DNA from 2 places in the Clostridium sardiniense genome. Region 2 is predicted to be linked to the other one. Evidence: a T-box and tRNA genes for the amino acid it is inferred to sense, from the RefSeq annotation. Region 2 holds a T-box; the other holds one or more tRNA genes.

Region 1 (7,443 bases), on a different contig from region 2:
TTTAATTTGAAAGGTAGAGATACGCTAAATGAGCACTTTTATGCTTAAAAATACAGCCTTAACTTTTACTCCTGTGAGCAATGTATTTATAGAAAAATATATGCCCAAAGCTCGTGGTGAGTTCGTTAAGGTTTATTTATTAATGTTAAAATATAATATTGCTAGCGAACCTGGAGTTAACTCCTCTGTACTAGCCGCAACATTAAACTTACTAGAATCAGATATAATGAATGCCTTAAACTACTGGAATGATGAAGGTGTTATTAAATTAGTCCCTATAGATAAAATGAGTAACTTTAGTATAGAGTTCTTATCACTTGAAGATGAAGACCCTAATGTAAATAAAGATAATATAAATATTCTAGAAGCTTTAAACAACAGTGAAACTACCGATATGCTTAAGGATATTGAAAAAATTCTTGCAAGACCTTTATCTAGTAAAGAAATGGAGATATATCTAGGATGGCAACGTGAATTTAATTTTCCATCTGAGCTTATTCTTATCTTAATAGAATATTGCTCTTCAAAGGGGAAAAATAATTTTAGATATATAGAAAAAGTTGCAGAATCTTGGAATGATATGAATATCAAAACTGTTGAAGAAGCCCAAATTCATATTAAACAAAATGAAGATAAGTGGACTAAGATAAGAAGGATTCTATCCTATCTTGGAATGAAATCTTCAGAAGTTATGAAACCCCAAGAAGAAATGCTTGAAAAATGGATTTTTACTTATAAGTTCAATATGCAACTAATTGAGAAAGCCTGCGATATATGCTTTGAAAGACTTAATAGAGCTGACTTTAAATACATAGATGGTATATTAGGTAAGTGGCATCAAAACAATATCAAAACAATTGAGGATATTGCCCTTAAAGATAAAAATAAATCTAATAGTAAGCAATTTAAAACCAACTATAACAATAATACTAATTCTAATAAACCAAAGGCTATAAGATTCAATGATTTTACGCAGAGAGAATATGATTATGACTCTCTAGAAAAGAAATTGTTAGGATGGGATAAAGATGATTAAAGGATATCAATCAGAGTTAATGGAAGTGTATCAAAAAATTAGGAATGAAGAAGATAAGAGACTTAAGCAAAGAAGAGCAGAAATAAAGTCTTTATATCCTGAAATATTAGATTTAGATAATGATATTCACAAACTTTCATTAAAACTTACAATGACAATTTTAAAAAAAGATACAAGTGAAGCTGACATAAGAAAGATTAAAGATGATATAACAGATTTAAGAGCAAAAAAATGTGAGCAACTAGTATCACATGGATATGACCCTGAGTATCTTAATATGCATTATAGATGCAAAAAGTGTCAGGATACTGGATATATAGGAATAGAAAAATGTAATTGTTACAAAGATAAGTTAGTTAAGCTTTATTATAAGGATTCTGAACTTCAAGATCTTTTAAGAGATAATAATTTTAGTAACTTTAATATAGAATTATTCTCATCTTCAAAAGAAAATGGAGAAAAGTATTCTCCTAGAACTAATATGAAGAATAATCTTGATTTCGTTATGAAAGACTTTATTCCAAACTTTAAACATGGATCAGATAATTTATTATTCTATGGAACACCTGGAAGCGGTAAAACATTTCTTTCATACTGTATAGCTAAAGAATTATTAGATAGAGGTTTCCTTGTAGTATATAAAACTTCTAATGAACTAATAAGATGTCTAATGGATATAAAGTTTAATAATAACTACTATCTTGAAAAACTATTACTTGATTGTGATCTTCTTATAATTGATGATCTAGGCTCGGAGCAATTAAATGATTTTGTTGCTACTGAACTTTTTAATCTTATAAATAGAAAACTTCTTAAAAAGAAAAGAATGATAATATCAACAAACCTAACTTTATCAGGAATTGCTAAACATTATAGTGAGAGAATTTCTTCAAGACTTCTTGGTAATTTTAGATTATATAAATTTTATTCTGACGATATAAGAATAAAATTAAATCTAGCAAAAAGATAATATTTTATAATATATAAAGGAGTATTAGTAATAATACTCCTTTATTATTCTGATTTATATATTAAGCAAATAGTCTCCATACTTGTGTTGTAATGAAGCAAACAATTATACCAGCAATTGTTGGTATTAAAAAACCTAGGGCAGTCCATTTAATACTCTTGGTTTCTTTCTTAATAGTCCATAGTGTTGTTCCACATGGATAATGCATTAAGCATAGTATCATAGTATTAATGGCAGTTAACATTGTCCATCCATTAGCAACCAATAATTCTTTAAGCTCCACTAAACTATCTAATTCTAACATTGTTGTAGCTCTTAAGTAACTCATTATTATTATAGGCATTACTATTTCATTTGCTGGTAGGCCTAATATAAATGCCATTAATATATAACCATCTACCCCTATCGCATTAGCAAAAGGACTTAGAAAATCAGCACATATAGATAGCAACGTAGCATCTCCAATCATTATATTAGAGAATATCCATATTATTATTCCAGCTGGAGCTGCAACAGCTATAGCCCTACCTAATACATAAAGAGTTCTATCTAATATTGACCTTACAATAACTTTACCTATTTGAGGCTTTCTGTATGGAGGTAGTTCTAATATAAAATTTGAAGGTAATCCTTTTAATATAGTCTTTGATAATATCCTAGATACAATTAACGTCATTAAGACACCTAAAATGATAACTACGGTCACTGTAATAGCTGATATAAAGCTTCCCTTAATACCTACTGCTATTCCTCCCACAAATATCGATGCTATAGAAATAAGCATAGGAAATCTACCATTACAAGGCATAAATGCATTAGTTAATATAGCTATAATCCGTTCCCTCGGAGAATTAATTATTCTACATCCTATTATTCCTGCTGCATTACATCCAAGCCCCATACACATTGTAAGGGCTTGTTTACCACAAGCACAACATCTCTTAAAACATTTATCTAGATTAAATGCTATTCTTGGCAAATAACCTAAGTCCTCAAGTAGAGTAAACATAGGAAAGAAAATCGCCATAGGAGGTAACATTACTGAAATTACCCAAGCTAAAGTAACATAAACACCATCAATTAATACCCCTCCTACCCAAGATGCTAAGTTTAGTCCTGCAAAGAATTCTCTAAGATAATTCTCTCCATATCCAAACATATTAGCTAGAAGCTCTGACGGATAATTTGCTAAAGTTATAGTTATCCATAATACAGTTAATAAAGTCACTATCATAATAGGTATTCCTGTTGATTTAGATACTAGTATCTTATCTATCTTCCTTTGTGTCTTATTATATTCTCCTTCAGCCTTAACGACTTTATTTCCTACTCTTTCAGCTTCATTTATTATAGATTTTATTATTATATCTTCTATTGATTTATCTTTATGACTCTTATTAAGATTATCTCTTATTTTGTATATCATCTGTATATACTTTTCTTCAATATTATATTTATAGTATAAGGTCTTTAAAATGCTATCATTTCCCTCTAATATTCTAATCGATATCCATCTACTTTTTCTTTTATCCACTTTAACAGCTTGATTTATTATAACTTCTATTTCTTCTATTGCTTTTTCTATATCAAAACTATAATTTATTGCATTTTTTTTCTTGTTTGTTAGTTTAACTTCCTTAAATATAGCCTCTTTTAATTCTTCTATCCCAATTCCATTTCTAGCAGATGCTGAGACAATAGTTGAATTTAATTCCTTTGACAGTGATTCTAAATTTATTTCTATGTTTCTTTTCTCCGCTTCATCAATTAAGTTTACACATAATATTGCTTTATCTGTTATTTCAGATATTTGTATAAATAAGTTTAGATTTCTTTCTAATGATGTTGCATCAGCTATAACAACTACTATATCTGGCTCGCTAAAACAAATATAATCTCTTGCTATTTCTTCCTCTTCAGAATTCGATAATAATGAATATGTTCCTGGTAAGTCTACTACTTTTATTATTGAACCTTTAAATTCATAATATCCCTCTGCATTAACTACTGTTTTACCTGGCCAATTTCCGGTATGTTGATTTAATCCAGTAAGTGCATTAAATACAGTACTCTTGCCTACATTTGGATTACCAGCTAATGCAACAACATAATCTTCTTTAATGTTTCCCTTTCTTTTATCTGGTGATAATAATCTAAGTCCCGTAGAGTTTTTAGTTAATCCCATATCCTTTCTCCTAACATTTTATTACTTCTATCTTTTCACCATCCTCTTCCCTTATCGCAATTACAGTACCCCTTATCAAATATGCTTTTGGGTCTCCAAAAGGTCCCCCATACAAAACCTTTATATCTGTTCCCTCTATTATCCCTAAGTCAAAAAATCTTCTTCTTAAATCTCCCTCTGCTTTTACATCAATAACCTTAACAGTTGATAATATCTCTGCTTCCTTTAAATTCATCTTTTATTCCTCCTCATAATAGCACTTTCCTAGATTTGCTTATATTAACTTTATCCAGCTAAACTTCAAAATTCACTTTTCTAATCGCACCTTTGCTCATAATAAATTATGATAAAAAATGACCTATTGTGATTAATATAACTTATAATTTATTGCATAAAAAAAAGAAGTAAGTATAAACTTACTTCTTTTGGCGACTCAGAAGGGGCTCGAACCCTCGACTTCCAGCGTGACAGGCTGGCACTCTAACCAACTGAGCTACTGAGCCATATTGAATTTATGTGGTGGGCACAACAGGGTTCGAACCTGTGACCCCCTGCTTGTAAGGCAGGTGCTCTCCCAGCTGAGCTATGCGCCCACATAAAAAATATTAAAAATGGTGACTCCTAGGGGAATCGAACCCCTGTTACCACCGTGAAAGGGTGGTGTCTTAACCGCTTGACCAAGGAGCCATATTAAGTTAAAAAATTTATTGGAGCTAGCGATCGGACTTGAACCGATAACCTGCTGATTACAAGTCAGCTGCTCTGCCAATTGAGCCACGCCAGCTTATTCAGCTTTTTAAAATTTAAATGGCGACTCAGAAGGGGCTCGAACCCTCGACTTCCAGCGTGACAGGCTGGCACTCTAACCAACTGAGCTACTGAGCCGTATTAAAATTTATGTGGTGGGCACAACAGGGTTCGAACCTGTGACCCCCTGCTTGTAAGGCAGGTGCTCTCCCAGCTGAGCTATGCGCCCACATAAAAAATATTAAAAATGGTGACTCCTAGGGGAATCGAACCCCTGTTACCACCGTGAAAGGGTGGTGTCTTAACCGCTTGACCAAGGAGCCATGTTAAGAAACTTATCTATGCCTCGCGCTTTCGTTTATTGGCGCTAATCACATAGACTATATTACATAAAATCAATTTAAGTGTCAACACTTTTTTAAAATAATTTTTTATTTTTTTTCTTTTTTATTCCTAATATATTAATTTTCTTGATTTTATTCTGTAATAAAACGTCCTTTACCCTTTGATTTATCAAGGTTCTTAATAGCTTCATCATATTTTGATAAAAGCTTTTCTTTTTTTTCAATATCTTTTTTTATTTTATAAATTTCTTTAGTACATATATTGATGAATTCTTCTCTATATAATACTTCTGTCTCTAAATTATAATTTTTCCTATTAAATTTTCTTCCTGAGGCTAATATTTTTAATGGATATGTTTTGTTTACTACTAATAAAAGATTTTTTTCCCAAATATTATTCTTATTTACAGAATAATTATCTATTAATAAATTTATATCTTCTATTTCTTCATTGCAATTAATCCTTATCTCCTCTAGAAGTGCTTTATATAAAAATACTGATATTCCTCTCTTAAGTTTTATTTTTAATAACTCCTTATTTTGCATTAAGAACTTATCTAAATTGTTTTCTGGAATTATTTCTACATCTATATTATAAAATTCTTTTAGGTTCTCAACGTTTGGATATATAACCAAAACCTTATCATAATTAATTCTTCTTACTTTAAATTCTTTATTATAATCTTCTAATTCTTTATTTTTTATAATAACTCTCATTTTGTCCACCTCAATATTTAATATTCCTTCCTTTAACGAAAATTATTACTGTGGTAGAATCTATTTAAAATATATATTAAGGAGAAAATTTTAAATATGATATATCATGATTTAATAATAGTTGGCGGCGGTGCTTCAGGACTTATGGCAGCAATTTTAGCTAAAGATCTTGGATTAGATGTTGCTATAGTAGAAGGAACAGATAGAGTTGGTAAGAAAATTCTCACTACTGGTAATGGTCGATGTAATATTTCAAATTGTTCTATATCTTATCCTTTTAAAAATTATCATAGTTCAAATAAAGATTTTTTTATAAATGCATTAAATAGTTTTTCAATAGAAGATACAAGAAATTTCTTTTTATCTATAGGATTACCTATAGTGGAACTTGAAAATAATAAACTTTATCCACAGTCACTCCAAGCCTCATCAGTTGTGGATATTTTTAGATTTGCTATAGAGGATAGAAATATCCCTTTATACACAGATTGCAAAGTAAAAACTATCCACAAGAAAAATAAATTTAAATTATCCACAAGTAATGATGAGTTTAAAGAGTTTAGTTGTGAAAAACTTTTACTTTGCTGTGGAGGAAAATCAGCTGTTAAAACTGGATCAGATGGATCTGGCCATAAACTTGCAGAAAACCTAGGCCATTCAATAACTAAATTAATGCCTGGAATAGTTCAGCTTAAGCTTGATTATCCAAAGCTTAAAGGCTTATCTGGAATTAAGTTTGATGGAAAAGTATCTCTTATTTCTAATAATAAAATTATTAGAGAAGATAGTGGGGAAATTTTATTCACAGATTACGGAATATCAGGTCCTCCAATTCTTCAACTTTCATCCACAGCTTCTAGATGTCTAAGTAATCATGATGATGTGTGGATAAAAATTGATATGATGGAGAACAAATCTTTAGAAGATGTTAGTAACTTTATTTATGGCCATCTATCAATGTTTTCACATAGAAGTATTTCAAATTCATTAATTGGAGTTCTTAATAAGAAGCTTGTTCCTATTCTTCTTAAAGATATAGGAATTGATAATATTCATGTTCCTTGTTATGATTTGGATTGGAAATATCAAAATGAGCTTATAAATAGACTTAAGGATTGGAAATTTAAATGTATTGGTACTAAAGAATTCCAAAATGCTCAAGTTACTGTTGGTGGGGTTAATACTAAAGAAGTAGATATGAATACCCTTGAGTCTAAAATAGTTAAGGGACTTTATTTTGCTGGCGAAATTTTAGATGTTGATGGTGACTGTGGAGGATTTAATCTTCAATGGGCTTGGAGTTCTGCATACTTTGTAGCAAATTCAATAGCAAAAAATAAATAATAGTTTTTGAATTAAAAATAAATCGGCTACCACTTTAGTGGTAGCCGATTTTTTTAAAATTTTAATTATTTTCTACCTTTCTCCAGTGAGCTTCTAATAA
Region 2 (7,443 bases):
GTAAGAGTGGACAAGTACGGAAGATCAGTATGTATACAGGATTTCTCATCAAGAAGAATTGTAAGTTTCCAAGAGAATGAGGAAGGGGAATATAAACTTCTATGTCTTATGAAAGATATATTCTCAAATAAAGAGTATGATGATAGAGCTGTTATGTTATATGAAGTTAGACCATATAATGCTGTAAGAATTAATAGCTTTAAGGCTGATGTTAATACACCACAAGTATCAGGAACAGATATTACATTTAAAGCAGATGCTTATGGTGGAAGAGAATTAGTATATAGATATATTGTAGATGGCCCAATTGCAGAAGATTCATGCTATACAAGAAGTAAGGAATTTTATTGGAATCCTAGAGAAAAGGGATCTTATAAGATAACTTTATATGTAAAAGATATATCTTATAATGGAGATTATGAAGATAAGAAGACAATATTATTTGATATAGACAAAAAAGGAGATAAGCCAATTAGAATAGTTGATGTTATCTCAGATCAAAGAAGGGAAGTTATAGTTAATAGACCTATAAATGTTAGAGCAATTGCTGAAGGTGGAACTATACTTTTATATTCATTCATAATTTTTAGAGATAGAAAAGAAATCGATAGAATAGATTATAGTAGAACAAATTGGCTAAACTATACTCCAAAAGAAAAGGGAGAGTATGAAATCAGTATAAGGGTAAAGGATAAATACTCTCTAGAGGATTATGATGTCGATTCCAGTGTGTTTTTAAAGGTAAAAGACTATTTACCAGGAAATATAGATTATATTCTATTACCTTGCAAGGAGTTATTTTTAGTTGGTGATGAAATAGAAGTAGAAGCTGTAGTTCAAAACACAAAAAATATATTAATTAATTTTGTAACTAAAATAAATGGACATGAAGTTGAAGAAACAGGATTTATGAAGAATAAGAAGCTTGTTGTTAAACCTAAATGTGCAGGAAAATATACCTTTGAGGTTTATGCAAAAAACGTAAAATGTGAAGGTGAATTTGATACAAAAAGAGATATAAATATATATGTACATGAGGCAATTCCGGTTACAGGAACTAAAATAAAAATAGACAAAGAACCAATTAAAATTAATACAGAAGTAAACTTTTGGGCTGAAAGTGTTGGAGGAAAAGATGTTTGTTATGAATTTTATTTAATGGAAAAAGGTAACTGGGTAAAAGCTCAAAGTTATAGCAAGAAAAGATATTATACATTTATACCATTTTCAAAAGGTAAATATAGAGTAATGGTACTTGCAAAGAGTTTTTATAAGAGAGTTAATTATGAAGATTACTGTGAGATAGAATTTACTGTATAAAATTTATTATAGATTTATATATCGTAGATTAAAAAAGTCCGAAAGGACTTTTTTAATTTATCAATAGTTTTATATTTATAGCAAGGATTCATTAATTGATTTTTGGGGAGATTAATAATACAATAAGATGAAACTTAAGTTAGATAAAAGTATTTAGATAAATAACAAAATAAAGATAAGAGGTGTTCAATAAATTGCAAAGATTAGATAAGATAATTTCAAATTTAGGATACGGAAGTAGAAAAGAAATTAAGGTATTAGCAAGAAAAGGGTTTATAGAAGTTGATGGAGTAGTAGAAAAAGATAGCGGCAAGCTTGTAGATCCTGATAAATCAGTTATAAAGATAAATGGAGAACAAATATTTTATAGAGAGTTTATATATCTTATGATGAATAAGCCAGATGGAGTAATATCAGCTACATCTGATTCAAGAGAAGAAACAGTTGTTGACCTTTTAGAAGTAGATCATCAAGCCTTTGAACCATTCCCAGTTGGAAGGCTTGATAAAGATACTGTAGGACTATTATTATTAACTAATGATGGAGAATTAAATCATAGATTAATAGCTCCTAAATGGAAAGTAGATAAAGTTTATTATTCTAAAATAGATAAAAAAGTTACTGAAGAAGATGTTGAAGCATTTAAAAAAGGTATTACTTTAGATGATGGATATGTTTGCAAAGAAGCAATTCTTGAAATTATAGAAGCAACAGATGAGGGATCAGAAATTAATGTAACAATACAAGAAGGTAAATTCCACCAAGTTAAAAGAATGTTTGAAGCTGTAGGAAAAAATGTAGTATATCTTCAAAGAATTGAATTTGGAGGATTACCTTTAGATGAAGATCTAGAGGAAGGCGAATATAGGGAATTAACAGAAGAAGAAATAATGCATCTAAAAAGCTTTTAACGAATGATGGGAAAACTTGCAAGAGAATTATTCATTAATTTCCATAAAATGAATAAAGTTTTTAAAATTACTTGCATTTTATAATCCATTAACATATAATACTATTGCAAGGATAAATAAAAGGAATAAATAGCCCCCTTTTTATTTATTGCTTATTGCTAAAGCGCAACCTGGCCCCAAGGGTTGCGTTTTTTCGTGTCTAAAAATATATTTTTGTAAATATTTACACGGGTGATGAGTTATACTAAACATATGAAATAATTAAGTGAAGAATTTGAATTAAAAAAATCAGAAATTATAAAAAATGAAATATTTAATTCATATGTAATAAGTCATGGAAGATTAAAATCTATCAAATTTTATAATTTTGCATGATTTAAAAGAGATATTTACAATGATATTTAATAAATGTATAATTAAATACGTTAGATAAATAAAAAAAGTAATGCAGTGAAGAAGAAGAGTATATGAATCTTTATTTTAAAGAGAGCGAAGTATTGGTGAGAACTTTGTAAATAAAATCATAGAAAGAAGCTTTGGAGCATAGTGTCGAAATAAGAGTAGATAACTGGGATTTCTCCCCTTATAGAGAATTAAGTGAGCCTTAAAGAATTTATACTTTTTTGGCTAATTTAGGTGGTACCGCGTAAAGTTGTAGTCTTTTCGTCCTAAGTGTTTAGGAGGAGAAGACTTTTTTTATATGAATTTTAGAAAGGTGATGAAATAATGAGTAGAGAAACATTAGCAAATTTAATATTTAAAAATGAATTAAAGACTCCAGAGTATTATTTAGAGAAATATCCTGAAAGAAACTTAAAAGAAGGGGCTAGAGTTGTAAGATATGCACCAAGTCCAACAGGGTTCCAACATATTGGAGGAGTTTATGCAGCTCTTATAAATGAAAGACTTGCACATCAAAGTGAAGGTATTTTCTATTTAAGAATTGAAGATACAGACCAAAAAAGAGAAGTTGAAGGTGCTATAGAAGATACAATAGCTACTATGCATAACTTTGGAATGAATTTTGACGAAGGTATGACAGGAGAAGAAACTTCAAAAGGTGAATATGGTCCATATAGACAAAGTCAAAGAAAAGAAATATACCATACATTCGCTAAAGAATTAGTTAAAAAAGGATTAGCATACCCATGCTTCTGTACTCCAGAAGAGTTAAATGAAATAAGAGAAAAGCAAATGGCAGAAAAGATTACTCCAGGATATTATGGAGAATATGCTGTCTATAGAAATCTTCCAGTAGAAGAAGCTATAAAGAAAATTGAAAATGGTGAAGAATATATTTTAAGATTAAAATCACCAGGAAAAGAAGAAAATAGAGTAGAATGCCATGATTTAATAAAGGGAGATGTTTCATTCCCAGAAAATGTTCAAGATATAGTTATAATTAAATCAGATGGACTTCCAACATATCATTTTGCACATGCTATAGATGATGCATTAATGCACACTACAGATGTAATAAGAGGAGAAGAATGGTTATCATCACTTCCAATACATCTTCAATTATTTGATGTTTTAGGATTTAAGAGACCAAACTATGCTCACGTTCCAACAATAATGAAATCAGAAAATGGATCAAAGAGAAAACTTTCAAAGAGAAAAGATCCAGAAAGTGCTGTAAGTTACTATAGAGAAGAAGGATACCCAGCAGTTTCTGTTATTGAATATCTTTTAAATATTATAAACTCAAGCTTTGAAGATTGGAGAGCGGAAAATCCTGATGCAGATTATCATGAATTCACTGTAGCTTTAGATAAGATGAGTAAATCAGGTGCTTTATTTGATATAGTTAAATTACATGATGTAAGTAAGAATGTTATATGTAAAATGAAGCCTGAAGTAGTATATGATTATTATACAACTTGGGCAAAAGATTTTGATAAAGAAATGTTTGACCTTGTAACTAAAGATGAAGCTATGATGAAAGAAGTATTTAACATAGATAAAGAAGGTCCAAAGCCAAGAAAAGATTTTGGTAAATGGAATGAAGTTCGTGAAAAAATATTCTACTTCTTTGATGAACTATTTGATTTAGAAAAAGCAGAAGATGTAGAGCTTCCAAAGACTTTAAACTTAGAAGACGCTAAGAGTATAATTGAAAGCTATGCTAAGTCATACAACTTTAATACTGATCAAGAAACTTGGTTTGAAGAACTTAAAACTTTAGCTGTAGAGCTTGGATATGCAACAAACAGAAAAGAATACAAAAAGAATCCAGAAAACTTTAAAGGAATGGTTTCAGATGTTGCAGGTGCAGTAAGAGCAGCTCTTACTCATAGAACAAACACACCAGATCTTTATACAATAATGCAAATTATGGGTGAAGAAAAGGTAAGAGAAAGATTTAATAAATTCATTAGCTTATAATACACAATTTAAAATATATTGCTTAATCTAGCATAAAGATAAAAGGACTTTTTCATATAATGAAAAAGTCCTTTTTGATTACACTGGAAGATATACTATAAATTGAAATATATTGTAAAATAATAGTAGTTTATATATAATATTGAAGGGAGGTATGGCACATTACAACTAAGAAAATCTTATATTATTATAAATTTAAAACCATTTTTATATTTAATATATCAGAATTTAGAGGGGGGGATTTCTGCATATATAGTGGTTTTAATTTTGAATCTAGAAGATATTATAAGATTTATAAATGAATTAAATTTTAAAAGTTGTGGGGGGAAAATGTATAAATTAAGAAAAAATCTTATGCCTATATTAGGCGTAATAATATGTAGTATTGCATTAATTATTATTTCAAAATCTATATTTACTGGAGGGTTTTTGCCTGATAAGTACAATAAGGACATGAAATATTATAAGGCTGTAGTAACTGAAATTGTAAGTGAAGATCTACAAAAAGATAAATATTTGGAAGAAGTAGAAGTAGGATTTCAAACTATACGGGTTCAAGTAAAGGATTCTCCTTTAAAGGGGCATGAGTTTGAAATTAAGAATCCAGTAAGTAGACTTTATAATATTAAAGTCAATAAAGGTAGTAAAGTTATAGTAGGATGCTATGAGAATGATGGGGAAACTGTTATAAATTTATTTAGTCATGATAGAAGTAATATGATTTATCTATTAGTAGCTTTATTTGCAATAGTAGTAATTATTGTTGGTGGAATAAAGGGGATTAAATCTTTAGTTGCATTAGTATTTACTTTAGTATGTTGTGTATATCTGATGTTACCTTTAATGTTAAATGGGGTAAATCCTATTTTGGCAGGAATAATAATGGCGATACTAAGTATAAGCGTTACTTTATTACTTGTTTCAGGGATAAATAAGAAAACATTAGCTGCAATTTTAGGTACAACTATCGGTGTAGTTATTGCGGGGATAACTGCTTATGTATTTGGGAACTTAACAAGTCTATCAGGAATAACAATGGAAAATGCAGAGAGTTTAATGTATATTGCAGAGGATTCAGGCCTTAAGATTAAAGGACTAATGTTTACTGGAATATTGGTAGCATCTCTTGGTGCTGTTATGGATGTTGCTATATCAATTTCATCATCTATATTTGAAATTTATAGTGTTGATAATAGTATAAAGTTTAATCAATTATTTAAGAGAGCTATGAATATAGGTAAAGATATTATTGGAACTATGACAAATACATTGATTTTGGCTTTTGCTGGAGGCTCTTTAAGTGTATTAATATTAATTTATTCTTCTGATATGCCATATAACAAGCTAATTAATTTAGATATATTAGGCATAGAGATAATTCAAGGAATTTCAGGAAGTATAGGAATAGTTTTAGCAGTACCTATTACAGCGATTATTGCAAGTTACTTATGCATATATAAAAGGAAAAAATAGAAATTTAATATTTAGGATTAAGGAAATAGTTAGCTGATTTAAATTTTATTTAAATGATAAAAATTATATATTATAAATCTTACTGATGGAACACATATTCTAACATGAATTTAACAACAAAGTTGAGAAAATTTTACAGTACATATGATAATATAAGAGGGAAATATTATAAATTTATAATTAATAAGGGGAAAAAAGTATGGGTTTTAAAATTAAATGTACTAAAAAATTATCAGCATTATTTGTTGCATTTACAATGATAGTTGGAGTAATTGCAACTCCGGCTCAAGTGGCTTTTGCAGAATTAATGGTGGATTCAAAAGAAGAAGAGATAATTGTCTTTGAGGAAAGCTTTACAGGAAAGAGAAGCAATAAAGAAGGTATAAAGGCTGAGAATGAAGGCTGGATATTTACTAGAGATGGACAAGTTAAAGAGAATGGATTAGATGGATACGATAGCACGGATAACTATAATACATTACCATCAATAGGATTTGGAAGAGGTTCTGGAAAAGTTGAATCTATAACTACTCCAAAATTTCTATTAAATAGTGCTGGTAAATTAAGTTTCTATTTAAAGAATCAAGGGATTACAGAAACAAAGCAATCAAAATTTACAGTATCAGCATTAAATGATGAAGGGATAGTAATCTTTGAAAAAATATTTGATTCTTTAGAATTAAGTAGCTATTTAAAAATTACAGAGATTATAGTAGAAGTACCTTTAGAAACTAGACAAATTAAATTTGAGTACACTAAAGATGTAGGTAATTTAACATTCGATGATGTTAAGCTTACACATAAAGAAAAAGAGGAAGAAATTGAAGGATTAATACCAATTCTTGATGCAAGAGCAACTGATAGTGAAACAGAAGTAATAGTTAAAGGTATAGTTACCTTTAAAGAAGCTTCAGGTAGTTCATTTAATTATTCTATTGAAGATAATACAGCAGGAATAGCATTAAGAGGTTCTGATGGATTAGAAGTAGGAGATGAAGTTGTTATATCAGGAAAGCCTTCAATTTTTAATGGGTTAATACAGGTAAATGGATATAAGCTTATAGAGAATAGAGGGAAAAAGGCACTTCCAGAAGGTAAGCTAGTTAAGATTACTGAAATTGTAGATAATAATGGCGGCGAAAATTTTGAATCACAAATTGTTAAAATAACAGATTTAATAATTGATTCTATAGATTTAACAGGTAACACAATACTTAAAGATGAAGATAGAAAAACTATTAATCTTTATAAAGCAATGAATCTAAATGATTTAAAAGTTAAAGATAAGGTTGAAGTTACAGCAGTACTATCACAATATGCTAAAAGTGGTAATGGTGGATATCAATTAAGAATA

The links. A T-box is a leader RNA that pairs with one kind of tRNA and senses whether it is charged. The one in region 2 lies ahead of gltX (glutamate--tRNA ligase), so its partner is inferred to be a tRNA-Glu.
Region 1: it has a tRNA-Glu gene. The T-box ahead of gltX (glutamate--tRNA ligase) is inferred to sense a tRNA for this amino acid. The anticodon was not compared.

What each region holds. Positions count from the first base shown of each region.
Region 1 is NZ_JAIKTU010000016.1:29,444-36,886, forward strand. Features, by position in the region: gene K5V21_RS16560 (DnaD domain protein) at 29-1,036, shown strand; gene K5V21_RS16565 (ATP-binding protein) at 1,029-2,006, shown strand; gene feoB (ferrous iron transport protein B) at 2,068-4,191, opposite strand; gene K5V21_RS16575 (FeoA family protein) at 4,202-4,426, opposite strand; tRNA gene K5V21_RS16580 (tRNA-Asp) at 4,618-4,694, opposite strand; tRNA gene K5V21_RS16585 (tRNA-Val) at 4,709-4,784, opposite strand; tRNA gene K5V21_RS16590 (tRNA-Glu) at 4,804-4,878, opposite strand; tRNA gene K5V21_RS16595 (tRNA-Thr) at 4,900-4,975, opposite strand; tRNA gene K5V21_RS16600 (tRNA-Asp) at 5,000-5,076, opposite strand; tRNA gene K5V21_RS16605 (tRNA-Val) at 5,092-5,167, opposite strand; tRNA gene K5V21_RS16610 (tRNA-Glu) at 5,187-5,261, opposite strand; gene K5V21_RS16615 (hypothetical protein) at 5,415-5,999, opposite strand; gene K5V21_RS16620 (BaiN/RdsA family NAD(P)/FAD-dependent oxidoreductase) at 6,096-7,343, shown strand; gene K5V21_RS16625 (acyl-[acyl-carrier-protein] thioesterase) at 7,405-7,443, opposite strand, start outside.
Region 2 is NZ_JAIKTU010000003.1:12,617-20,059, reverse strand. Features, by position in the region: gene K5V21_RS03495 (triple tyrosine motif-containing protein) at 1-1,320, shown strand, start outside; gene K5V21_RS03490 (pseudouridine synthase) at 1,515-2,231, shown strand; T-box leader at 2,673-2,905, shown strand; gene gltX (glutamate--tRNA ligase) at 2,958-4,616, shown strand; gene K5V21_RS03480 (YibE/F family protein) at 4,947-6,089, shown strand; gene K5V21_RS03475 (CehA/McbA family metallohydrolase) at 6,289-7,443, shown strand, end outside.